Linked DNA regions of Halioglobus japonicus. The protein of the gene in region 2 interacts with the protein of the main gene of each other region in a pairwise test. Links are inferred from orthologs where the notes say so. Each region holds a gene or a part of one and is shown on either strand. Other genes may lie near its edges. The genes, in order: nth and aceE.

The links.
Region 1: the proteins of aceE (region 2) and nth interact in binary tests that used the Escherichia coli proteins (3 or more experiments, as listed by UniProt). The link is inferred for Halioglobus japonicus from one-to-one orthologs.

What each region holds. Positions count from the first base shown.
Region 1 is NZ_CP019450.1:1,299,430-1,311,246, forward strand. What follows is about bases 5,575-8,560. They hold nth (endonuclease III), read right to left. Parts: upstream 7,402-8,560; coding sequence 6,748-7,401; downstream 5,575-6,747. Other genes in these bases: murJ (murein biosynthesis integral membrane protein MurJ), read left to right, coding at 5,575-6,470; dapC (succinyldiaminopimelate transaminase), read right to left, coding at 7,410-8,560. Outside these bases: BST95_RS06145 (DUF1820 family protein), read left to right, coding at 1-53; sbcB (exodeoxyribonuclease I), read left to right, coding at 1,710-3,155; BST95_RS06160 (aspartate carbamoyltransferase), read left to right, coding at 3,243-4,256; BST95_RS06165 (NUDIX domain-containing protein), read left to right, coding at 4,257-4,871; more of murJ, read left to right, coding at 4,887-5,574; more of dapC, read right to left, coding at 8,561-8,600; glnD ([protein-PII] uridylyltransferase), read right to left, coding at 8,635-11,106; BST95_RS20360 (hypothetical protein), read right to left, coding at 11,136-11,300; map (type I methionyl aminopeptidase), read right to left, coding at 11,309-11,817. UniProt on the Escherichia coli protein: DNA repair enzyme that has both DNA N-glycosylase activity and AP-lyase activity. The DNA N-glycosylase activity releases various damaged pyrimidines from DNA by cleaving the N-glycosidic bond, leaving an AP (apurinic/apyrimidinic) site.
Region 2 is NZ_CP019450.1:1,781,987-1,794,062, reverse strand. The notes cover bases 3,378-6,622. They hold aceE (pyruvate dehydrogenase (acetyl-transferring), homodimeric type), read right to left. Parts: upstream 6,230-6,622; coding sequence 3,578-6,229; downstream 3,378-3,577. Other genes in these bases: BST95_RS08440 (insulinase family protein), read right to left, coding at 6,460-6,622; aceF (dihydrolipoyllysine-residue acetyltransferase), read right to left, coding at 3,378-3,562. Also shown: BST95_RS08465 (glycosyltransferase family protein), read right to left, coding at 1-104; BST95_RS08460 (HAD-IIB family hydrolase), read right to left, coding at 121-951; BST95_RS08455 (hypothetical protein), read right to left, coding at 948-1,844; more of aceF, read right to left, coding at 1,940-3,377; more of BST95_RS08440, read right to left, coding at 6,623-9,324; BST95_RS08435 (AI-2E family transporter), read right to left, coding at 9,414-10,424; BST95_RS08430 (sulfurtransferase TusA family protein), read right to left, coding at 10,440-10,670; BST95_RS08425 (M48 family metalloprotease), read left to right, coding at 10,838-12,076. UniProt on the Escherichia coli protein: Component of the pyruvate dehydrogenase (PDH) complex, that catalyzes the overall conversion of pyruvate to acetyl-CoA and CO(2).

The DNA.
Region 1 (11,817 bases), 480 kb from region 2 along the record:
TGGCGAGCTTCCCCTTTGCCGGTTCCGGACCGCCCCAGATCTCAGACGAATAAACTTGCTGCACCCAGTATGGTGAGCCTGGTTCAATAGCGCCCCGCTATTGGCGCGGTAGCCCGTGGCAGGGCTTTCTAGCCCGGTGTATAGGTGTACAATGGCGACCGCTCGATACACACTCCACACCCAAGGACCCCGCCATGACCGTGATTCGTCAGGACGATTTCATCGACAGCGTCGCCGATGCGCTGCAGTTCATCTCTTACTACCACCCGAAAGACTTCATCGACGGTGTCTACGAGGCGTGGCAGAAAGAACAGAACCCGGCCGCCAAAGATGCCATGGCCCAGATCCTGATCAATTCACGCATGTGTGCCGAGGGCAAGCGCCCCATTTGTCAGGACACCGGTATTGTCACGGTCTTCCTGAAGATTGGTATGAACGTGCAGTGGGATGCCCAGATGTCTGTGGCGGATATGGTCAACGAAGGCGTGCGTCGCGCCTACCTGAATCCCGATAACGTGCTGCGCGCCTCTATTCTCGAGGACCCGGCCGGTGCCCGGAAGAACACCAAGGACAACACCCCTGCCGTCATCCACATGGAAGTTGTCGAAGGCGACACGGTTGATGTGCAAGTGGCTGCCAAGGGTGGCGGTTCTGAGAACAAGTCCAAGATGGCCATGCTCAACCCCTCCGATTCCATCGTCGACTGGGTGGTGAAGACCGTACCCACGATGGGCGCCGGCTGGTGCCCGCCCGGCATGCTGGGCATTGGTATTGGCGGCACCGCTGAAAAGGCCGCAGTTATGGCCAAGGAAGCGCTGATGGAGCCGATTGATATTCATGAACTGCGCGAGCGCGGGCCTTCCAACCGTGCCGAAGAGCTGCGCCTGGAAATCATGGAGAAGGTGAACAAGCTGGGTATTGGTGCCCAGGGCCTGGGCGGCCTGACCACGGTTATGGACGTCAAGATCAACGACTACCCGACACACGCGGCGTCACTGCCTGTGTGCATGATTCCCAACTGTGCGGCCACCCGTCACGCGCACTTTGAGCTGGATGGCTCGGGCCGGCCCTGCAAACACCGCCCAGCCTCGACGACTGGCCGATTGTTTCCCAGGAAACCGGCGACAACGTTCACAAGGTCAACCTGGACACGATTACCCGGGAAGACGCCAGCCAGTGGAAGCCGGGCGACGTTCTGCTGCTGTCGGGCAAGATGCTCACCGGCCGCGATGCAGCTCACAAGAAGATGAAGGAACTGATTGAGTCCGGTGAAGGCCTGCCTTCTGAGGTAGACCTCAAGGGCCGCTTTATCTACTACGTGGGCCCTGTAGACCCGGTGCGCGATGAGGTTGTAGGCCCCGCCGGCCCCACCACCTCCACCCGCATGGATAAGTTCACTGACTTTGTGCTCGAGCACACCGGCCTGCTGGGCATGATCGGCAAGGCCGAGCGCGGCCCCGCTGGTGTTGAGGCTATCAAGAAGCACAAGGCCGTCTACCTGATGGCAGTCGGCGGTGCCGCCTATCTGGTCTCCAAGGCGATTACCTCTGCCAAAGTGGTTGCCTTCCCGGAATTGGGTATGGAAGCTATCTACGAGTTTGAAGTGAAGGATATGCCGGTGAGTGTCGCAGTCGACATGGAAGGTACGTCAGTCCACGAGGTAGGCCCCAAGATCTGGCAGGCAAAGATCGAGGAAGAGGCCATCGAGGTTGTCTAACACCTTTTACTGGCACGACTACGAGACTTTCGGCGCGGACCCTTCCCGCGATCGTCCGGTGCAGTTTGCCGGGCTGCGCACCGACGCCGACCTCAACCCCATTGGCGAGCCGCTGGTGATTTTCAGCCGGCCCGCCAACGACTTTCTCCCTCACCCGCAGGCCTGTCTGGTCACCGGAATTACCCCGCAACAAGCGCTGGCGGAAGGCATGCCCGAGGCGGAGTTTATTCGCCTGATTCACGAGGAGCTCGCCCAGCCAGGCACCTGTGGTGTGGGTTACAACAGCATTCGCTTCGACGACGAGGTTTCGCGTTACACGCTGTACCGTAATTTTTACGACCCCTATGCCCGGGAATGGCAGAACGGCAATTCCCGCTGGGACATTATCGATATGGTGCGCGCCTGTTACGCGTTGCGCCCCGAGGGCATTAATTGGCCGACCCGCGAGGATGGCCTGCCCAGCTTCCGTCTGGAAGATCTGACTGCCGCTAATGGGATTGCCCACGAAGACGCACACGACGCCCTGTCGGATGTGCATGCCACCATTGCCATGGCCCGTCTCATCAAGGAAAAGCAGCCGCGCCTGTTTGACTATGTGATGCAGAATCGCGACAAGCGATCGGCGGGTGCCCTGTTGCAAATGGAAGCCATGAAACCGGTGCTGCATGTCTCTGGTATGTTCGGCGCTGAGCGGCACAATATTGCCCTGATTGTGCCGCTGGCCATGCACCCGAGTAACAAGAACGAAGTGATTTGTTTTGACCTGATGGCCGACCCTGCTGCCCTGCGCCAGAATTCAGAAGAAATTGCTGCGCTGCTGTTTGCGCGCAAAGATGAGTTGCCTGAGGGTGTTGAGCGCTCCGGGTTAAAATCGGTGCACCTGAACAAGTGCCCGATTCTGGTGACGGCCAAAATGGCGGACCCTGCCACGGCGCAGCGGCTGGGCATTGACGGCGCTCGCTGTCGCGCCCACCTCGCTGCACTGCGCGAAATGCAGGCCGCTAATCCGCGTGGTTTCACCAGTAATCTACAGGGTGTTTACAGCGGCCGGGTGTTTGATGAAATCACCGACCCGGATCGCATGCTCTATAGCGGCGGCTTTTTCGGCGAGGCCGACAAGCGCCTTATGGATCAGATTCGCAACAGCAGCCCTGAAGACCTCGCCGGCACCAGTTTTCCCTTCGAAGACGCCCGCCTGCCGGACATGTTGTTCCGCTACCGGGCCCGCAATTACCCTGAATCACTCAGCCCCGATGAGCGCGCTCACTGGGAAGAGTATCGCTTCTCACGTCTCACCGAGCCCGAGGCGGGCGCCAGTATTTGTATGGAGCAATACCAGGAGACCATTGAGGCTCTGGTTGAGTCCGGTGAGCTGACCTTGCCCCAGTGTGAGTTGATGGAGCAACTGCTGGAGTACAGCGACAGCCTGTTGGCCTGAGCCAATCCTGTGAAAAGTAGCGCGACTTGAACCGCGCCCACCACTTATAATTCCGGCCAATAGTTTGGGTCTCCTGGGAGGGGAATGGTGGAATTCGCCGGAAGCAACATACTGTCGATCCAGCAATTCGAGCGCGCCGATGTCGAGCGCGTATTCTCGGTCGCTGACATGATGGAGCCCTATGCCCATCGCCGCAGGCGCACCAAAGTGCTCGACGGCGCCATTCTCGGCAACATGTTCTTCGAACCCAGTACCCGTACCCGGGTCAGCTTTGGCAGTGCCTTTAACCTGCTCGGTGGCGAGGTGCGCGAAACCACGGGGTTTGAATCCTCCGCGCTGGCCAAGGGCGAATCCCTCTACGACACGGCCCGGGTGCTCAGCGGTTACTCGGATGTCATCGTCATGCGCCATCCGGCGGAAGGTTCTGTGGCGGAGTTTGCCGCGGCGAGCCGGGTGCCGGTGCTGAACGGCGGCGACGGTGCCAACGAGCACCCCAGCCAGGCGCTGCTTGACCTGTACACGATTAAAAGCGAAATGGCTGGTCGCGGTCGGGGCATCGATAACCTGCGCATCGCCATGGTCGGCGACCTGCGCTTCGGGCGTACGGTGCATTCCCTGTGCAAGCTGCTGTGCCTGTTCGACAACGTGCATGTGACTCTGGTGTCGCCCCAGGAACTGGGTATGCCCGGCGAGATCGTCGAGCGCATGCGCAGTGCCGGTGTGGACGTGCTGGAATCGGATCAGCTGGAGTCGAGTATTGCTGCGGTCGACATCGTCTATTCCACCCGCATCCAGGAAGAGCGCTTCAGCACCCAGGAAGAGGCCGACCTGTACCGTGGTCGCTTCCGCCTCAACCAGAGCGTGTACACCGCCAACTGCGAACCGAATACAGTCATCATGCACCCGCTGCCCCGGGACTCCCGTGAAATGGCCCGGGAGCTGGACGATGACCTCAACGACAACCCGAACCTGGCGATCTTCCGCCAGACCGACAACGGGGTGCTGGTGCGCATGGCCCTGTTTGCCCTGGTGCTGGATGTGGTTGACCAGGTCGATGCCCACGCCAGCGATGTGACCTGGTATACCGCGGGCCGCTTTTAAATGCCCGAGCTGACCTTCGGGGCCGACGACGTTCGCATACTGGCTGAGGAAACGGCTTTCCAGGGCTATTTCCAGGTGCGCCGGGTGACCTTGCAATACCGCGCCTTTGGCGGTGGCTGGGTGGAACCGCAGGTACGAGAGATTTTTGAGCGCGGCGACGCGGTGGGTGTGTTGCCCTACGATCCTGTCACCGACTCCGTTGTCCTCATCGAACAATTCCGTCCGGGCGCCATGCGCGGCGCCAACAGCCCTTGGATGCTGGAACTCATTGCCGGCATTGTCGAACCTGGCGAGGCGGATGCGGAAGTCGCACACCGCGAGGCCATGGAAGAGGCTGGTTGTGAGCTGAGCCTGCTCGAGCCGATTGCCACGGTGCTGCCCAGCGCCGGAGCCTGCACGGAGGAGGTGCGCCTGTTCTGCGGTCGCATGACCACCGCAGCGGTCGGCGGGGTGCACGGCCTGCCGGAAGAGGGTGAGGATATTCTGGTGCACTCGGTGCCGGTCGCCGAAGCCTTTGACCTGCTCGATCGCAATGCCATGCCCAATGGCCACACGCTTATTGCCCTGCTGTGGTTGCGCAATCACATCGAATCGCTGCGGGAGCGCTGGGCCTAGCCGCCCGCGGACACTATGAGCGAGGCCACCACTAAAAAACGCCCGGGTCTATTGCGCTCTTCTGCGCTGGTCGGCGCGATGACCATGATGTCGCGCGTGTTGGGTCTGGTGCGGGATATCGTGGTGGCGGCTTTTGTGGGTGCCAGCGCCAATGCCGATGCCTTTTTCGTGGCCTTTAAAATCCCCAATTTCCTGCGCCGCCTGTTTGCCGAGGGGGCGTTCTCACAGGCCTTTGTACCGGTGCTGGCGGACTATAAGGAACAGGGTGCCCACCAGGCGGTCAAGGAACTGATCAATCGGGTGGCGGGGGTGCTCGGAGGCACGCTGCTGCTGGTTACGGCGCTGGCTGTGCTGGCGGCACCACTGGTGGCGGCGCTGTTTGCCCCGGGATTTGTCAGCCAGCCCTACAAATACCAACTTACCAGTGACATGATCCGGATTACCTTCCCGTATCTGTTGCTGATATCGATGACGGGGTTTTGCGGCGCCATTCTCAATAGTTACGGGCGCTTTGCGGTGCCTGCGTTCACCCCGGTGTTTCTCAACCTGTCGCTGATCTTCGCCGCCGTGGTAGCGTCGCCCTGGTTTGCTGAACCGGTGTTTGCGCTGGCCTGGGGCGTGTTCTTCGCGGGCGTAATACAACTGTTGTTCCAGCTGCCATCACTATACCGGCTCGATCTGGTGCCGCGCCCGGTGGTGGATACCCAGCACGAAGGCGTTCGGCGCATCATGAAGTTGATGGTGCCGGCGCTGTTTGGTGTCTCTGTCAGCCAGATCAACCTCCTGTTGGATACGGTATTGGCCTCGTTTCTGCCCACGGGCAGTGTCTCCTGGTTGTACTACTCGGACCGGTTGGCGGAACTGCCGCTAGGTGTGTTTGGCATCGCCATTGCCACGGTGATTTTACCCAACCTGTCGGCTCATCGCGCCGCAGCGCGGGAGCAGGAATTCGCGGTGACCCTGGACTGGGCGACCCGCTCGGTACTGCTCATCGGCATGCCGGCGGCGGTGGCCCTGATTCTGCTGGCGGAGCCGATTCTGGTGACTCTGTTCCAGTACGGAGAACTCACCCCAGGCGATATCCATATGGCCTCGCTGTCACTGCGGGCCTACAGCCTGGGCCTGATCGCCTTTATGTTGATCAAGATTCTGGCGCCGGGTTTTTACGCCCGTCAGGACACGGCTACCCCGGTCAAAATCGGCATTATTGCGATGGCGGCCAACATGGTGATGAACCTGGCCTTTGTGCTGCCCTTGTTGTGGTACCTCAATATTGGCCACGTGGGGCTGGCGCTGGCCACCTCCTGTTCGGCCTGGCTGAATGCGGGGCTGCTTCTGCGCGGTCTGCGCCGTGACGGTGTGTTTGTGTTCCAGCCGGGCTGGGGCATGTATGCGGGCCGTCTGATCGCGGCGACCGTGGCGATGTCGGCGGCGGTGATGTTGCTGGCGGCGCCGACGGAGCAGTGGTTGGCCTGGGGGTGGCGGGAGCGGGCGCTGCAGATGGGCATGGTTTGTGGTGCTGGTGTAGTGGCGTATCTAGCGGTGCATTTTGTGCTCGGGACTCGGTTGCGGCATTTGCGGGCGCCGGGGGCGGTTTAGATCGCTCTCTGGGTGTCGGTTCAGAGACGGGATAATCTGCTCGGAACCACTTCAAGCCCACTGCTGTGCGGTTTTGGTCGTTCTCTGGTTGGCGGTCCAGAGACGAGAAACCCCTCTCAGAACCACTGCAAGCCCGTCCATGGGTCGTTTCGGCGTCCGCCATCCCTGGCTCCCGACGATTCTGAGAGGGGTGTCCCGCCTCTGAACCTTTATCGAGCAGACTAAAGAGTATCGTTGTTGAGACTGGCGCCTGTGTTGCAGGCGGGACGGTAGGTCGTCACGCCTTGAGTGTTTTCTTGGGATGTTTTCTATCGGGGTAGCAGGTGGTGCAGATCTCGCAGACACGGCCGTCGCAGCCGCGGGCGGTGCAGTACTCGCGGCCGTAGAAGATGATCTGCAGGTGGAGTTTGTTCCAGTATTCCTCGGGAAACAGGCGCTTCAGGTCGCGCTCGGTCTGGACCACGCTCTTGCCTGAGGTCAGGCCCCAGCGCTGGGCCAGGCGGTGAATGTGGGTGTCCACGGGAAAGGCGGGCACGCCGAAGGCCTGGGACATCACAACCGAGGCAGTTTTGTGGCCTACGCCGGGGAGTTTTTCGAGTGCCTCCATGTCCTGGGGCACTTCGCCATCGTACTCTTCCACCAGAATTTCCGAGAGGCGCTTAATCGCCTTGGACTTCTGTGGCGACAGGCCGCAGGGGCGGATGATGTCCTGGATTTCGCCTACGTCCTGGGGGGCCATGTCGTGGGCGTTGTCGGCCAGGGCGAATAGCTCAGGCGTAATCTGGTTGACGCGCTCGTCGGTGCACTGGGCGCTGAGAAGCACCGCGACCAGCAGGGTGTATGGGTCCTTGTGGTCCAGCGGGACGGGCGTTTCCGGGTAGAGCTCCTGTAGTCGCTTGAGTATGTAGGCGACGCGATCGGACTTGAGCATATTGGCCATTATAGGGTCTCCAGGTACGCCGCGATGCGCTCGGCGGCTTCTACACACTGGGCCATTTCGGCGACCAGGGCCATGCGTATGCGGTTGGCGCCGGGGTTGTGGCCGTCCACTTCTCTGGCGAGGAAGCTGCCGGGGAGCACGGTAACGTGCTGCTGGGCGAACAGGCCACGGGCGAACTCTGTTTCGCCAATCGGTGTTTCGGGCCACAGGTAAAAGCCGGCGTCGGGGCGAGTCACGTTCAATTTGTCGCCGAGAATGTCCAGTACGGCGTCGAACTTGGCGCGGTAGCGGGCGCGGTTTTCGATGACGTGTTGCTCGTCATTCCAGGCGGCGATGCTTGCAATCTGGTGATGGGCAGGCATGGCGCAGCCGTGATAGGTGCGGTACTGCAGAAACTTGCCGATGATGTCGGCGTCGCCGGCCACGAAGCCGGAGCGCAGGCCGGGCAGGTTGGAGCGTTTGGACAAGCTGTGGAACACCACGCAGTTGCGGTAGCTGCCATCGCCCATGGCGGCACAGGCCTGCAGTAAGCCGGCGGGCGGGTTGGATTCGTCGCCGTAGATCTCGGAATAGCATTCGTCAGAGGCGATCACAAAGTCGTGTTCGCTGGCGAGCTTGATCAGGTCCTGTAATTGCGTCAGTGACATGACTGCGCCGGTGGGGTTGCCGGGGCTGCAGATGTAGAGCAGTTGGCATTGCTGCCATTGGTCTTCGGTGACGGCGGCAAAGTCGGGCAGGTAGCCGGTGTCGGGGCCGCAATCCAGGAAGACGGGGGTTGCGCCGGCAAGTAGGGCCGCGCCCTCGTAAATCTGGTAAAAGGGATTGGGGCTTAGCACCAGGGGTGCTTTGTCGCGATCGACGATTGTCTGGGCGAAGGCAAACAGGGCTTCGCGAGTGCCGTTCACCGGCAGAATATGGCGCTCTGCGTCGATGCCCTGCAGCTTGAAACGGCGCTGCAGCCAATCGCCAATGGCTTCACGCAGAGCGTCGCTGCCCCGGGTCAGGGGGTAGCTGGCGAGTTTGTCGAGATTGTCAGCGACGGCCTGCAGTACGAATGCGGGCGAGGGGTGTTTGGGCTCGCCGATAGACAGGGCAATGGGATTGGTGTCAGCCGGTGCTTCGAGATCGGCGAACAGCGCCCGCAGCTTCTCGAAGGGATAGGGTTGCAGGCGTTGCAGGTCGGGGTTCATCGTGTACCGTCGTGAAAATTCAGTGGGGGAATGCTCAGGCTGTTTCGTTCAGCTCTTCTCGAATGGCCCGCTGTAATGCCTCACAGCGCTCCGGGTCGGTAATGGGCTGCTGGTCAGCGTCAGTAATAAAGAACACGTCTTCTACCCGTTCACCGAGGGTTTGAATCTTGGCGGCCTGTAAATCGATGTCGAAGTCGACAAAAATCTTACCAATACGAGCGAGTAGGCCGGGGCGATCGGGGGTGGCAATCTCCAGTACCGAGTAATTTTTTACCTCATCCACGGACATGCTGGTTTCGGTGGGGATGGAGAATGATTTCTTGGCCCGCGGCGTGCGGCGATTCACTACCTGGGCGCTCGCGTCCTGGCTCAGGGCGTGGGAGAGAGCTTCGCGGATGTCGTTGATTCGCGCCTGGTCCTCGGCGATCGCCTGGCCGTCAGATCCGAGCACGAAGAACGTGTCCAGTGTCATGCCGTCGTTGGCGTTGTAAATGCGCGCATCGTGAATCGACAGATCCAGCTGTTCCAGCTGAGCACAAATACGCGAAAACAGGGCAGCGGAAGAGCGGGCGTGAATAAAGATCTGGGTGGTATTGGCGACATTGGAATCGAGACTGCTGCGGGCCAGCACCAGCGGCTTGCTTTTGTCATGGTGACCGGCAATGGCTTCGGTGTGCCAGGCAATGTCCTCGGCTTTCTCGCGCAGGAAGTAGTCTTCGCCGCGCTCTTTCCACACGTCTTCAATTTCCTCGATGGTGAAGCCGCGGTACTCGAGTGTGTCGATGGCTGCGTCGCGGGTTTCGTCAACCCACACCTGCTTGTCGATGGGATTTTCCAGGCCGCGCCGCAGGGCACGCTTGGTCTCGGTGTACAGCTGACGGAGCAGGCTGCCGCGCCAGGCGTTCCAGAGAGTTGGGTTGGTGCCATTAATGTCGGCTACTGTCAGAGCAAACAGGTAGTCCAGGCGATGCTGGTCGCCCACATGCCTAGCGAACTGCTGGATGACGTCGGGATCGGAAATGTCGCGACGCTGGGAGACGGCAGACATGGTCAGGTGGTTTTCCACCAGCCATACGACCAGGTTGGTGTCGCGCTTGCTCAGTTTGTGCAGTTCGCAGAACGCCTGGGCGTCTACCGCGCCGAGTTCTGAATGGTCGCCGCCGCGGCCCTTGCCGATGTCGTGGAACAGGCCTGCGAGGTATAGCAGTTCGATCTTGGGCAGACGCGCGGTCACCCGGCTGGTCACGGGGAAGCGCTCGGCGAACTCGGGAATCTGGAAGCGACGCATGTTTTCAATCACTTCCAGGGTATGTGCATCCACGGTGTAGGTGTGGAACAGGTCGTGCTGCATCTGGCCGATAATCTGGCCGAATTCGGGAATATAGCGCCCCATAACGCCGTAGCGAACCATGCGTTTGAGCTGGCGGGTCAGCTTGTAGGGCGAGCGCAGCAGGTCCATGAACATCTTCTGGTTGATTTCACTGGCGCGGAAACTGTCGTCGATGAGGTCGAGTGATCTGCGCAGCTGGCGGATCGTGGGCGCGGCAATACCGTTTATCGCATCGTTGCGTGCGCTGAGCAGGAACACCTCGAGTATCGCCGAGGGGTCGATCGAGAACACGTTGTCGTTGCGCGCCTCGATATAACCGTTGCGCATCTGGAAGCGGCCGTTCAGCTCGAGAATGTTGTGGTCGCCTTCTGCCGTGAGTATGTCTTGGTCGAAGTTCTGGATAAGAACCTCGTTGAGCATGCCCAGGGCCTGGGCCCAGCGGTAGTAAACCTGCATGAACTGTTCGACGGCGAGCTTCTCGCCATCTTCGAAACCCCACATCTGGGCCAGCTCGCGCTGATGGTCGAACAGCAGACGATCTTCCTCGCGACCGGTAATCATGTGTAGGGCGTAGCGCACTCGCCACATGAAATCGCGGCCATCGCGCAGGATTTGGGCCTCTACCGGCTCGAGGAACTCGGCGGCGGTAAGGCGATCCAGCGACTCCACCCCAAAGTGGCGCTCGGCAATCCAGCCAATAATCTGCATGTCGCGGAGGCCGCCTGGTGAGGACTTCACATTGGGTTCGAGGTTGTATTCGGTGTCGGCAAACTTGGTGTGGCGATTGCGTTGCTCTTCGACCTTGGCGCGGAAGAATGCCGGGCTTGGCCACATCTTCTCGGTTGAGGTGCCCTGTTGGACTTCCTCCATCAGCCGCTGAGGCCCGCGAATCACCCTTGCCTCCATCAGGTTGGTGAGGATGGTGATATCGCCGGCGGCATTCTCAATACACTGCGCTACCGTGCGCACGCTGTGACCGATGTCCAGGCCGATGTCCCACAGCAGGGTCAGGAAACCCTCCAGCTTTGCCTCAGCGTCGCCAGCGTTCTCATCCAGCAGTAACAGAATGTCGATGTCAGAGCAGGGGTGAAGTTCGCCGCGCCCGTAGCCGCCCACAGCCACCAGACAGTGCTCGCTGTCCGCGCCGATGTTTTGCTCCCACAGCTGGCCCAGCAAAGCGTCGACGAAAGCGGCGCGTTGGCGGATCAGTGATTCAACGGGGCGCCTTCGCGAAATTGCTGGTGCAGGTATTCTGTGGCCTGAACAATGGCGCCTTTGCAGGCGGCGATGGCATCGGTGCCGCCCAGGCGGTCGCGCAGAGCGGTGGAGTCAAATAGTTCTGTGGGCAGAGGGGCGAGGGATGAGGGCACTGGATTCCTTAGAAAGTCTCGTTACTGCGACGGGTAAAGATTTCGCAGCCGTCTGCGGTGACGCCAATGGTGTGTTCCCACTGTGCCGACAGGCGGCCGTCCTTGGTGGTTACGGTCCAGCCATCTTTCTGGTTCAGGCGAGTGTGACGTTTACCTGCGTTAACCATGGGCTCTATGGTAAAGGTCATGCCTTCTTCGAGCGTGAGGCCAGCACCTTTGCGGCCATAATGCAGTACCTGTGGATCTTCGTGGAATACCTTGCCGATGCCGTGGCCGCAGTACTCGCGCACCACTGAGTAATAGTTTTTCTCAGCGTGGGCCTGGATGATGGCGCCGATATCGCCCAGTGTGGTGCCGGGGCGGACAATATCCAGAGCTTTGTACAGGCATTCCTGAGTAATCTGGATCAGGCGGGTTGCATGGGGAGCGACGTCGCCGACTTCCACCATAATACTGGTGTCGCCGTGGTACTCATCTTTAATCACGGTGACATCGATGTTAACGATATCGCCGTTCT
Region 2 (12,076 bases):
CGTTCGCGAGAAAACGCCTGCAGATCCGCCTCCAACTCTTCGAGCGGTCGATCGGAGAGGTTATGCAGCGTGGTAATGATGCCGTTCTGGTAAAAATCACCCATGTATTTCGTTCCTTAATCAATCGTTGTGGTCAGCAATAGCCAGCCACTGAAGCACACCTTCCGCCCAGCCTGCCGGGCCAAAAGCCCGACTGTGCATGAGTTGGTTGACGCGTTTAACCACCGGAAAATCATGTACCGGAGAGCGGATGACAAGCGCGGTACCCGCCGCCTCCAGCATTGCCACGTCATTGCCACTGTCGCCGGCAGCAAGGTCGTCCACGGTAGACGCCTGGAGAGCCTGCTGATAAGCACCGCGCAACCAGCGCAGCGCCCGCCCCTTATCGCAGGCCCCGGCCACGGACAGAAAGCGCCCTCCTTGCAATGGCGTGGCACCCGCGTGACGTAATCGCTCAATAAATTCGCTGCGGTCCTCTACCGAGCCCAACCAGCGCAGCGGTTCGCTGTACTCACGACAATTGGCTAACTCAGCGTCAGCCAATGCCAACCCTGTCCCCTGGGCAATGCCTGATGGCCCCATATCTGCAAAGGTCTCAAATTGTCCGGCGTAGTCCGACCGCAGCGTCTGCAGCTGCGCCTGCCAAACCTCGCGTGGTGCACTCAGTTCATGAACCCAGTAGCTGCCACGGACCTCAGTATCCGCTGGCTGCTGCGCGAAATAGCCAACGGGAATCATCACCGCGGCACCGTTTTCCACGATGAACGGATCGGCGTTGTCCAGGTGCTGGCGCAAGCGCTCTACCTCTGCACGGGTCTTGCTTGTGACCGGAATCAGCGGAATACCCTGCTCTCGCAGTATGGCTAGCACTGGCAAGGCCGGCTCGAAACTATAGGTATCGTGATCCAGCAGCGACCCATCGAGATCGGTAAACACCAGCCTCGGGGTCACAGCCGCACTCCCGGTGCCGCCAGGTAGCTTTCAATTCGCCGCGCCTCATCGAGCGTGAACAGGTGATTCACCTTCCCGGGCAAATCGGCGAGGCATTGTTCAGTAATCCGCTGATAGAACTGTACAAACTGGGCGACACCTTCGGCGGACATCACCCCGCGGCCAGAGCGAAAGGCAGCCAATTTCTGCTCCTGCTCAAGCCGCCAGCGATAAACGCAATCAAATGAGGGTGCCTTGAGCATCAACCACTGGTCCACCAGTGCATAAAGCTCAGGAAAGGGTCTGGCAAGGACGTTATTGACCCGGCGGCGCCACTGGCCGTCAGCATCTTGCTCACGCTCAAGCGCATTGATTGGGGCGACCAGTGCGTCCTCCTCGACAGCTTGCGCCCCCAGGCACCAGCCCTCTAGTAGAATAATGTCGACCGGACGCGCCGGCTGATCCCAATCGCATTCGGGGCGACGATCGTCGATGGCTTTGTCAAAGCGGGGAACCGCCGGATTCTCACCGGCCAGCAGCGCCTGCAGCGTCGACTGCAGCAGGGCCATGTCGTGGGTGCCGGGTACACCACGGGTCAGGAACAGCGGATGACTGTGCTCTGCCAGGGATTGCCGCTCAGCGAGCGTTAGATAGAAGTCATCGAGAGACAGGGCCAGCGCCTCAAGATCGTATTCAGCCCTGAAATGCGCTACCAGGTAATCCGATAGCGTGGTTTTGCCAGAGCCCTGACTGCCATTAACCCCTACAAGAATGGATCGCCCTGCACTACCTTGGTGCTCGACCAATAATTGGGCCACCGGCGCGAACCATTTCAGTGCAGATGGGAGGTAGTCAGGCGGCAGGGCATGCGCTTGCAAAAACGCCTGCTGCCAGTCTTGGCCTCGCTCTGCCATGGTTTAGCCACCTTGCACAATGGAATTACTCCGAATGTAGCAGGTTCTGTGCCAATAGCACCAAAATCGGCCACTGGCACCAGAACGGGGAGTGGCTACATGATGATCTGGCGAATATCGCCCAACAGCGACACCAGCTGACTCATGAACCGGCCGCCGTCACCACCGTTAATCACACGGTGGTCATAGGACAACGACAAGGGCAGCATTTTGCGCGGAGCGAATTCACTGCCATTCCAAACCGGCTTCATGTCCGCCCGGGACACGCCGAGAATACCTACCTCCGGTGCATTGACGATGGGCGTGAATCCGGTACCGCCAATACCACCCAGACTGGACACCGTGAAGCATCCGCCCTGCATATCAACAGGGCGCAGCTTGCGGTCACGCGCCTTGGCTGCCATGGCCAGCACTTCTTCGGAGAGTTCCCAGATCGACTTCTTGTCGACGTCACGAATCACGGGCACCACCAGCCCGGCCGGGGTATCCACGGCCATGCCGATATGCATGTATTTTTTATACACCAGTGACTCACCGCCGTCGGCCAGAGAGGAACAGAACTTGGGATTATCCCGCAGTGCGACAGCGCAGGCTTTCAGAATAAACGGCATGGGTGTGAGTTTAGTGCCACGGCGCTCGGCTTCAGCCTTCATGCTCGCGCGGAACGCCTCCAGATCGGTGATATCGGCGTCGTCGTATTGCGTCACATGGGGCACATTCAGCCAGCTGCGTTGCATGTTGCTGGCGGTAACCTTGTCCATTTTTGAGCGCGCGGTGGTCTCGACTTCCCCGAACTGTCCGAAGTCTACTTCCGGAATGTCGGGAATACCGGCGCCTCCGCTGGTAGATGCCGCCGCAGGCGCCTTGAGTCGTTGCTGCACAAAGCTGTGCAAGTCTTCCTTGAGCACCCTGCCGCGCGGACCGGTTCCGGTCACTTCGCCCAGCGGCACACCAAATTCCCTGGCCAACTTGCGTACTGCGGGCCCGGCATAAACACTGCCACCCGCAGCCGGGGCCACCGCCGGGGTTGCCGGGGGCACTGCCGCGGCGACAGGCGCTGGCGCCGCGGGGGATTCTGCCGGTGCCTCTTCTTGCGCTGGCGCGGGCGCGGACGCAGGTGCAGCTACAACTTGCGCGCCCTTCAGCACGACCAGTTCGTCGCCCTGTTTGACCTGGTCACCTTCATTGACGCGGATCTCTACCACCTCACCGGCAAAGGGTGCGGGAACCTCCATGGAGGCCTTGTCAGATTCAAGCACGACCAGCGAATCACCTTCAGACACATCATCGCCAACGCTGACTGCGATCTCGATCAGCTCCACCGCGTCATCAGTGCCGATATCTGGCACAGGGACGACTTCGGACGCCACCTCTGTAGCCGCAGGGGCGGCTGCAGGTACAGCAGCAGGCTCAGCCGTGGGCGCTGCGTCAGGCTGAGTATCCGCTGGCGCCGGCTCAGCAGGTTCTGCCTCCGCCTCAGCGCCGGTATCGATAACCGCGACCGGTGCGCCCTCAGCTAATTCCTGACCTTCGGCGACCAGAATTTCCACGATCACTCCCGCCGCCGACGACGGAATCTCCATGGAAGCCTTATCGGATTCCAGCACACAGAGGCCCTGATCAACCTCAACTGCATCCCCAACCGCGACGAGAAGCTCGATGACCTCAGCCCCTTCGGCGCCGCCAATATCCGGTACTGTTACTTGTTGCTTAGCCACGTGATTATCCTTTTCTTATACCGTGAGGGGGTCGAATTTATCGGCGGAAATACCGAGATCAGCCATGGCGGCGGTGACCACCGACGCCTCGATAGCACCCTCATCCGCCAGTGCCTTGAGCGTTGCCAGAACGACAAATTCGCGGCTTACCTCGAAGAAATCACGCAAGCGTGAGCGGGTATCGGAACGGCCAAAGCCGTCGGTCCCCAATGCCGTGAAATGCCCGGGAATAAACTCGCGGATCTGGTCGGCATAGGATTTCATGTAATCCGTGGCCACCACGACCGGACCTGACGCGCCGTCCAGCAGCTGAGTAACGTAGGGCACACGCGGCGCCTCCTCCGGGTGCAGCATATTCCAGCGCGTCGCCGCCTTGCCTTCGCGCTGCAGCTCATTGATGGAGGTGAGGCTCCAGACATCCGCATTAACGTTGTACCTTGATTCGAGAATCTCTGCGGCAGCTTCCACCTCGCGCAGAATGGTCCCCGCACCCATGAGTTGAGCACTCAGCGAGTGCCCTGCCTCACTTTTGCGCAGGCTATACATGCCCTTGATAATGCCTTCCTGAACGCCTTCAGGCATAGCCGGCTGCACGTAGTTTTCGTTCATGGTGGTGATGTAATAGAACTTGTTCTCACCCAGTTCGTACATGCGGTGCAGGCCGTCCTGAATAATAACTGCCAATTCGTAGGCATAAGCTGGGTCATAGCTGACGCAATTGGGAATAGTGCTGGCCTGCAAATGACTGTGGCCATCCTGGTGCTGCAAACCCTCACCGTTTAGCGTGGTGCGTCCAGCGGTGGCACCAATAAGAAAGCCCCGTGCCTGGCAATCGCCCGCCGCCCAGGCCAGATCGCCAATCCGCTGGAAGCCGAACATCGAGTAGTAAATATAGAACGGCACCATGGGGTAGGCGCTGGTGCTGTAGGACGTTGCCGCCGCCAGCCAGGCGGAGAAGGCGCCAGCTTCGTTAATGCCCTCCTCGAGAATCTGGCCCTTGATATCTTCCTTGTAAAACATGATCTGGCCGGCGTCATGGGGCGTGTAACGCTGCCCCACGGACGAATAAATACCCAGCTGACGGAACATGCCCTCCATGCCGAAAGTGCGTGCTTCGTCAGGCACAATGGGCACAATTCGCTCGCCAATGGCCTTGTCCTTGACCAGGTTGGAGAGCAGCCTGACAAAAGCCATGGTGGTGGAAATAGCGCGTTTGCCGCTGCTTCCCAGTTGCTTGGCAAACGCATCCAGCGGCGGTGTTTGCAGCAGTTCCATCTCGCTGCGGCGCGCGGGAATCATGCCCCCCAACTCCTCTCGGCGCTGGCGCATATAACGCACCTCGGGGCTGTCTTCGGCAGGCTTGTAGTAAGGCACGTCGGCGAGGGCTTCGTCGCCGATAGGAATACCGAAACGGTCGCGGAAAGCCTTGAGGCTGTCCATATCCAACTTTTTAAGCGAGTGGGTTTCATTGTTCGCCTCGCCGGCTTCACCCATGCCATAACCTTTTACTGTCATGGCCAGAATCACCGTGGGGCGCTCGGTCTCCGCCACGGCCTGGGCATAGGCGGCGTAAACTTTATAGGGATCGTGACCGCCACGGTTGAGGTACATAATCTCCTCGTCTGACAGGTCCTTCACCAACTCAAGGCTCTCAGGGTATTTGCCGAAGAAATGCTCGCGGGTGTAGGCGCCACCATTGTATTTGTAGTTCTGCAACTCACCGTCGCAGACCTCATCCATACGCTGGCGCAGGCGACCGGACTCGTCCTTGGCCAGCAGTGAGTCCCATTTGCGACCCCAGATGACCTTGATCACATTCCAACCAGCGCCGCGGAACACGCCCTCGAGCTCCTGGATAATCTTGCCGTTGCCACGCACCGGGCCATCGAGGCGCTGCAGGTTGCAGTTGATGACAAAGTTGAGGTTACCCATTTTTTCGCGGCCCGCCAGAGAGATGGCGCCCAGAGATTCGGGCTCATCACACTCGCCGTCGCCCATGAAACACCAGACATTGCGATCACCGTGATCCACCAGACCGCGGTGCTGCTGATACTTCATGACGCGCGCCTGGTAAATGGCCTGGATGGGGCCAAGCCCCATGGAGACGGTGGGAAACTGCCAGTAGTCGGGCATCAACCAGGGATGCGGATAAGAGGACAGGCCATTGCCGTCGACTTCACGGCGGAAATTATCCAGCTGCGCCTCACTCAGGCGCCCTTCCAGGAAAGAGCGGGCGTACATGCCCGGTGCTGAATGGCCCTGGTAGAACACAAGATCTCCGGGGTGATCGCCGTCACTGCCACGGAAGAAATAGTTGAAACCCACATCATAGAGGGTGGCGCTGGACGAGAAGCTGGAGATATGGCCGCCCAGACCTTCGTCATTGTCGTTGGCCCGCATCACCATGGCGAGGGCGTTCCAGCGCACCAGTGAGCGAATGCGCCGCTCCATGAACAAATCACCTGGCATCCGCTTCTCGTCGTCGGCGGAGATCGTGTTCACAAAGGGCGTGGTGATCGAATCAGGCAGCTTGACCCGGTTATCCAGTGCATGGCGTCCCAGGGCCATCATCAGGTAATTAGCCCTTTCCGGACCACTATTGCGAATCACTTCATCGAGGGCATCCAGCCACTCTTTGGTTTCAATCGGATCTTTATCGTCTGCCATGCCCTACACCTGCAAATATGGGGGATCTTGAGGGTATCTTTTTAGAACTTAATAAAGAAATAGCCGCCATCCCAGTATAGTAAATACGAACAAAGCCGCCGGGAAATCGCTTCCGGGCGGCCTTGTTTGTAAAAATATTACTCTATGTGCGACCAAAATGGAATATTAGTTCCATTTTGGCATGAAAAATAGCGTCGTTTATTGCCGATTCTGTAGTTTTGTTACAAGAATCACTGAACCTGGTAATAACCGTGAGATGCCTTGATATCGGCAGCCGAGGAGTACCGAGTTTGCTCACCAGCGGGTAATTTGCCCCACTTGCCGGGCGCGACAACTTGCAGTGAACGCGCCTCACTGAGGAAGTGTTCCTGGTAGTAAGCGCTCCAGGATTCCATGGTCAGCGCTTCAACCGCGGCCGCCAATTGCTCACGACCATCAAACTCGAAGCGTTTTTTGGCAATAGACTGCCAGTAGAACTCGGCCCGCTCCCACAGGTTCTTCTGTGGGCGATTGATTTCGTTCACCAGCGCGCGTTGATGACGGGCAAACTGGGCCTCATCCAGATCACCCTCGACTCCGGCCATAAAGGCCTGCATGGCGGAGGCGAGGCTGGCACCGTCAGCCACCGGTGACTGAATCAGCATCACCAGGCCGGGCACGTCAAACTGCGGCCACGAAAATGCCTGGACGATATAGCCTAATTGTTGCTCGGTACGCAGCTGCTGGAAGAAGCCTGACTTCATGATCTGGGCAGTAAGCGCCGTCGCAGCGCGATCATCCCAGCTATTCCCAGCCCCTTGCAGGTACCACGCGAGCACGGAGTCGTCATGCTGCACAGTCACCGGGTATAACGCCTGCTCACCTTCAGTCAGGCGGGTCACCTGCAGCAGAGGCAACTGCGGTGGCGCCCCCTCGGGCACAACCATATCGAGCATCTTCGCCAGTTCTTTGGTAGCGGGCAGCTCATAATTTCCGTACACCAGCGCCTCGGCGGTGGCACTTTGCCAGAAAGCCTCGGCATAGTTGCCCAGCGTTGCCTGATCGGTATTGCGCAGGGCATCGATCAGCGCCTGCTCACCCCACTCTCCGCGCAACAGTGATTCTCGTAAATCGTCGAACACCTGGCTGGAAGGTCGCTTGGCAACCGCGTTTTCCAAACCCCGGATCATATCCTTTCGAATGTTCTCAACCCGCTGCGCTTCAAAGTCACCCTCAGCAATGTCTTCGAGGATGTCTTTGAGCAATACAAACTGTTTGTCGGTATAGCCACTGATGCGCAGGCTAATCCCCTGGGCGTGCTTGTAGAAGCTGAAATTCAAACCCGCCAGCAAGGCCGGATAGGTGTATTCATTCACCTGATCGCGTATTACCGCGGTGTATAGCGATGCCCGCGCAGCCTGCTCTGCACTCTGGCCCGCGAGGGGCGAGCGGAAATTGACGTACAAAGCCCCCTTGGGAATGCGAAATTCATCGTCCTGAGCAAACCATATCCGCTTGCGCGGCTCATTCAATACGCGCTGCGGATTACCGACCATCTCCTGATCGACATCAACCAGCGCCACATTGTCGACGATAAACTCATTGGGCTCTGGTAGGGCCAGCGCGACATCCCCCGGGCTTGCTTCCCACCCAGCAAGCTGCGCCGCAGACGCGGGAGCCAGCGAATAGGGAACACCGTAGTACGGCGAGACCTTGTCCGTGCTCACACTCTGGTCATCGAGTACCACGAGTGCGTTGTCCGGGGTCAGCTGAGCAACCACTTCCCGAAGCATCTGCGCCTGGTAATCCGTCATCATGTAGTTACCGCGCAACACATCCTCTGGCGCAAAGTAGTGCATGCTGCTGGCCAGTGAGGCAACGTAATTGATCGGCTCGGCGCGCTCTTTGAAACGGAACGCCAGGTCAGCCACGCGGGCCTGCTCGTCATACAGCCACTCTTTAGGGCCCGCTTCACGAACCACCTCCAGATAAGCGAACAAGAGCTGAACGACGCGGTCATAGTTGGCGACGCCCTGCTCGGTCAAGGTTACGGACACGCTGAACAATGAGCCGCCGCGCCAACCCAGGCCGGATCCGGCTGCCAGAGATTCAGCCAGACCTTCGGCCTTGAGTTGGGATAAGAGGCTGCCCTCTCCCTCATGGCCCACCAGATTCCCCAGGTAGGACATGGGCTTGGCCTGGTAGTCGTCGCGGTAATCTCCCAGTGGAAACAGTACCTGGAGCAACCGGCGCGTCGCCTGTGGTTGAATCTGTAACAGTGCTGGCAGCTCGCCTGAAGCAAACAGAGGTGCGTCTATACTCTGATGCTGGAACGATTTGTTCGGCACCGGTGAAAACATGGGCACGACCATGGCCTCAAGCTCATCCAGCGACTCTTCCCCAAGCACCACCAGGCGCATGATATTGGCCGAGTATTGGCTATCGTAGAACGCCAGCAACTCATCGCGGATACTCGAGTCGGGACGATCAGCAAGCGTCTCCAGGCTACCTACCGTAAACTGGCTAAAAGGATGTTCCGGGTTCATCGCCTGCTGCAGTACATCAAGCCCGCGGCGCGAATCGCTCTTCAATCCCATTTGATACTCGGACTGCACCGCGTTCTTTTCTTTATCGACAAGGGCCTCATCGAAACGCGGCGAGATGAAGAACTGGGCGAACCGATCGAGCGCCTCGGGAAGGTATGCAGCATCTACATCAAAAAAGTAGTTGGTGTGCTCCATGCTGGTGTAGGCATTGCGATTGCCGCCGTGCTCGGTAATAAACTGTTCGTATTCAGCGGGGTTCGGGTATTTCTCGGTCCCCAGAAACAGCATGTGCTCCAGAAAATGAGCGAGGCCGCCACGGCCTTCGGGGTTATCACCGCTACCGATATTAATATCCAGCGAGGCCGCCGCCTTGGGAGTCTGCGGATCAGAGATCAAGAGCACCTGCATCTCGTTGTCGAGCGTCAGCAACCGATACTGCCGGTCGTCATTGGGACTCTGCACTGGCTGCATGCTGTCCGGGTCTGGCGAGCCGGCACAGCCCACGACAAAAACAACAGCAAACAGCAGGGGCAGCAGCAGATACTGGCGCCCAAAGTGAGAAAGCGGCATGAATTACTCCACAGCAGTTTCGATGTCTGGAGCGGGCAGTTCCATCGGGTCACCCTCCCCACTTGGCCAGGCGTAAATAATCGCCTTAATCAGAGTTGCCAGGGGAATCGCGAAAAACACCCCCACATACCCCAGATCCCGCCGAAAAACAGAATGGCGAGAATAATGGCCACAGGATGCAGGTTCACTGCCTCAGAAAACAGGAAAGGCACCAACACGTTGCCATCCAGGGCCTGGATTACAATATAGACCACACACAGCGTATAAAATTCACCGGCAAAGCCCCACTGGAAAAAGCCCACCAGCACTACCGGTAGCGTCACGATTACAGCGCCGATGTAGGGAATGATGACCGACAGTCCAACCAGCAGTGCCAGCAGAGCGGCGTAATTCAGCCCCATCCAAGAGAAGCTGGCGTAACTGACGGCACCCACGACAATAATCTCGATCACTTTGCCGCGCGCATAATTGGCAAACTGCAGGTTCATTTCGGTCCAGATGCGGGTTAACAGCGGGCGTTCTTCAGGCAGGAAGCCGCCCAGCCAATTCAGGATGAGTTCTCTGTCACGCAGGAAAAAGAACACCAGAATCGGGATAAGAATCATGTAAACCATGAATGCGAACAGGCCACTGATACCGGCCAACCCCTGGGTCACCACGAATTGTCCCAGCGTGGCAGCCTCCGCCTGCGCCATGCTGACGAAGTCGCTCATTTGTTGCTCGCTGAACAACTCGGGGTATTGCTCCGGCAACACCGCCAGCAGCTGCTGGCCTTTCCCCAACATGGCGGGTAATTCAGAAGCGAGGCTTAAGAACTGTCGCCAGGCCAACGGCAATAGCCCCAGGGTAACGCCGAAGAAGGCACCGACAAAAACAAGGAATGAGACACTCACACCAACCCATTTAGGCAACCCATAGCCCTGCAGCTTGGACGACAGACCTTGCATCAGAAACGCCAGCACCATGGCCGCCAGCAGCGGCGCGAGAATATCGCCAATGGTCACCACCAGCGTGACGGAAATCACCAGCATTACCAGCAGGAGGATGGCCTCCTCCTCAAACAGGTAGCGCTTATACCATTTGTTGAAAGTGTCGAACATTCGTCAGTTCCGTCCCTAGGCCTTTTCGATGAGGTGGATATAAACGCCGCCGGCGGATTCCTCCGACGATAGCAGTCGATGACCGGACTGCTCGGCGAACACCCTGAAATCGCGCATGGACCCCTGATCGGTCGCCGTAATTCGCAGCCGCTCGCCCGTCGACATGTTGTTCAGGGCGCGCTTCGCCTTGAGCAGTGGCATCGGGCAATCCAGCCCCTTTGCGTCCAGTTCTATTGTTGCCGTCATGTTTGTTCCACACTTTCAGGATGGCCAAGTATACGCATTACGCAAGTGCGAATGAACTTCGCTCCCTCGATGTGCTCTAAGTTGCTCAAGGGGGCATTGCCCCAAGGGTAACTGATTGCAGTACAATGCTCGGCAACTGTGGTTCACAAGATATCTGGTCTGTGTTAGTGCAATTTAATCGCCAACCGGCAACTCCTTCGCTGCGCGCCACGGCAACGCTCCTCTGCGCGCTGCTGACCGCGTCTTTGCTGGCAGCGCCTGCCCGGGCCAATACCGAAGAGCTCAAGTTGCCCAATCTGGGCGAATCCAGCACCAGCCTTTTCTCCGCTGAATTCGAACACCAATTGGGCCGCACCTGGTTGAAGATTTTTCGCAGCCAGGTGTCCACCGTCACCGACCCATTGATGTTCGATTACATTGAGAACCTGACCTACCAGTTGGCGACACACAGCAAACTCGAAGATCGACGACTGGAACTGGTGGTGGTCGACAATCCGACCATTAACGCATTCGCGGTACCGGGCGGCGTTATCGGGGTACACAACGGGCTGTTGCTATACGCCCAGACAGAAGATGAACTCGCCACCGTTCTGGCCCACGAAATTGCTCACTTGAGCCAGCGTCACTTCTCCAGGGGCGTGGAGTTTCAGAAATCCCAGACGCCCATGAACTTGGCAGGCATGCTTGCCGGCCTGGTGTTAATGGCCACCGCCGGCGGCGATGCCGGCATGGCGGCTCTGGCGGCAAGCCAGGCCGCGGCCCAGAACAATGCCTTGCGCTACAGTCGCGGCAACGAACAGGAAGCCGACCGAATCGGTATGCAGACCATGGTAGAGGCCGGCATGGACCCCCACGCTGCCCCGGCCATGTTCGAGCGCATGTTGCAAGCCTCGCGCTACTCCAGCAGCGAACGCATACCAGAGTTCATGCGCACTCACCCGCTGTCTGAAAACCGGATAGCCGACACCCGCAACCGCGCTCGCCAGTACCCGAAAACCATTCGCCCGGTAAGCCTGGATTATCAGTTGATGCGCGCCAGAGCCTATGTACAGCTGGCCAATACACCCGAAGAAGCGGTACAGCGTTTCAAGGGTGAGCTTGGCGGCACACCTCGCTCGCGTGAGGCGGCACAGTACGGGCTGGTGCTGTCGCTGACCGAAGCTGGCCGCGCCGATGAGGCAGCGCTGGCCCTGGACAGCATCTGGTCGGGTAATCCCGATCGCCTGGAATATGTCATTGCCGATGCCGAGATCGACATGGCGCGCAATACGCCGGAGAAAGCGGCGGAAAAACTGCGTAAGCGCCTGGCGCTCAGCCCCGGCAATCACCCGCTCACCATGACCTACGCCAAGGCACTCATGGCCAACGGTGAAGCGCACATTGCCGAAGAAGTACTGCTGGCGCAG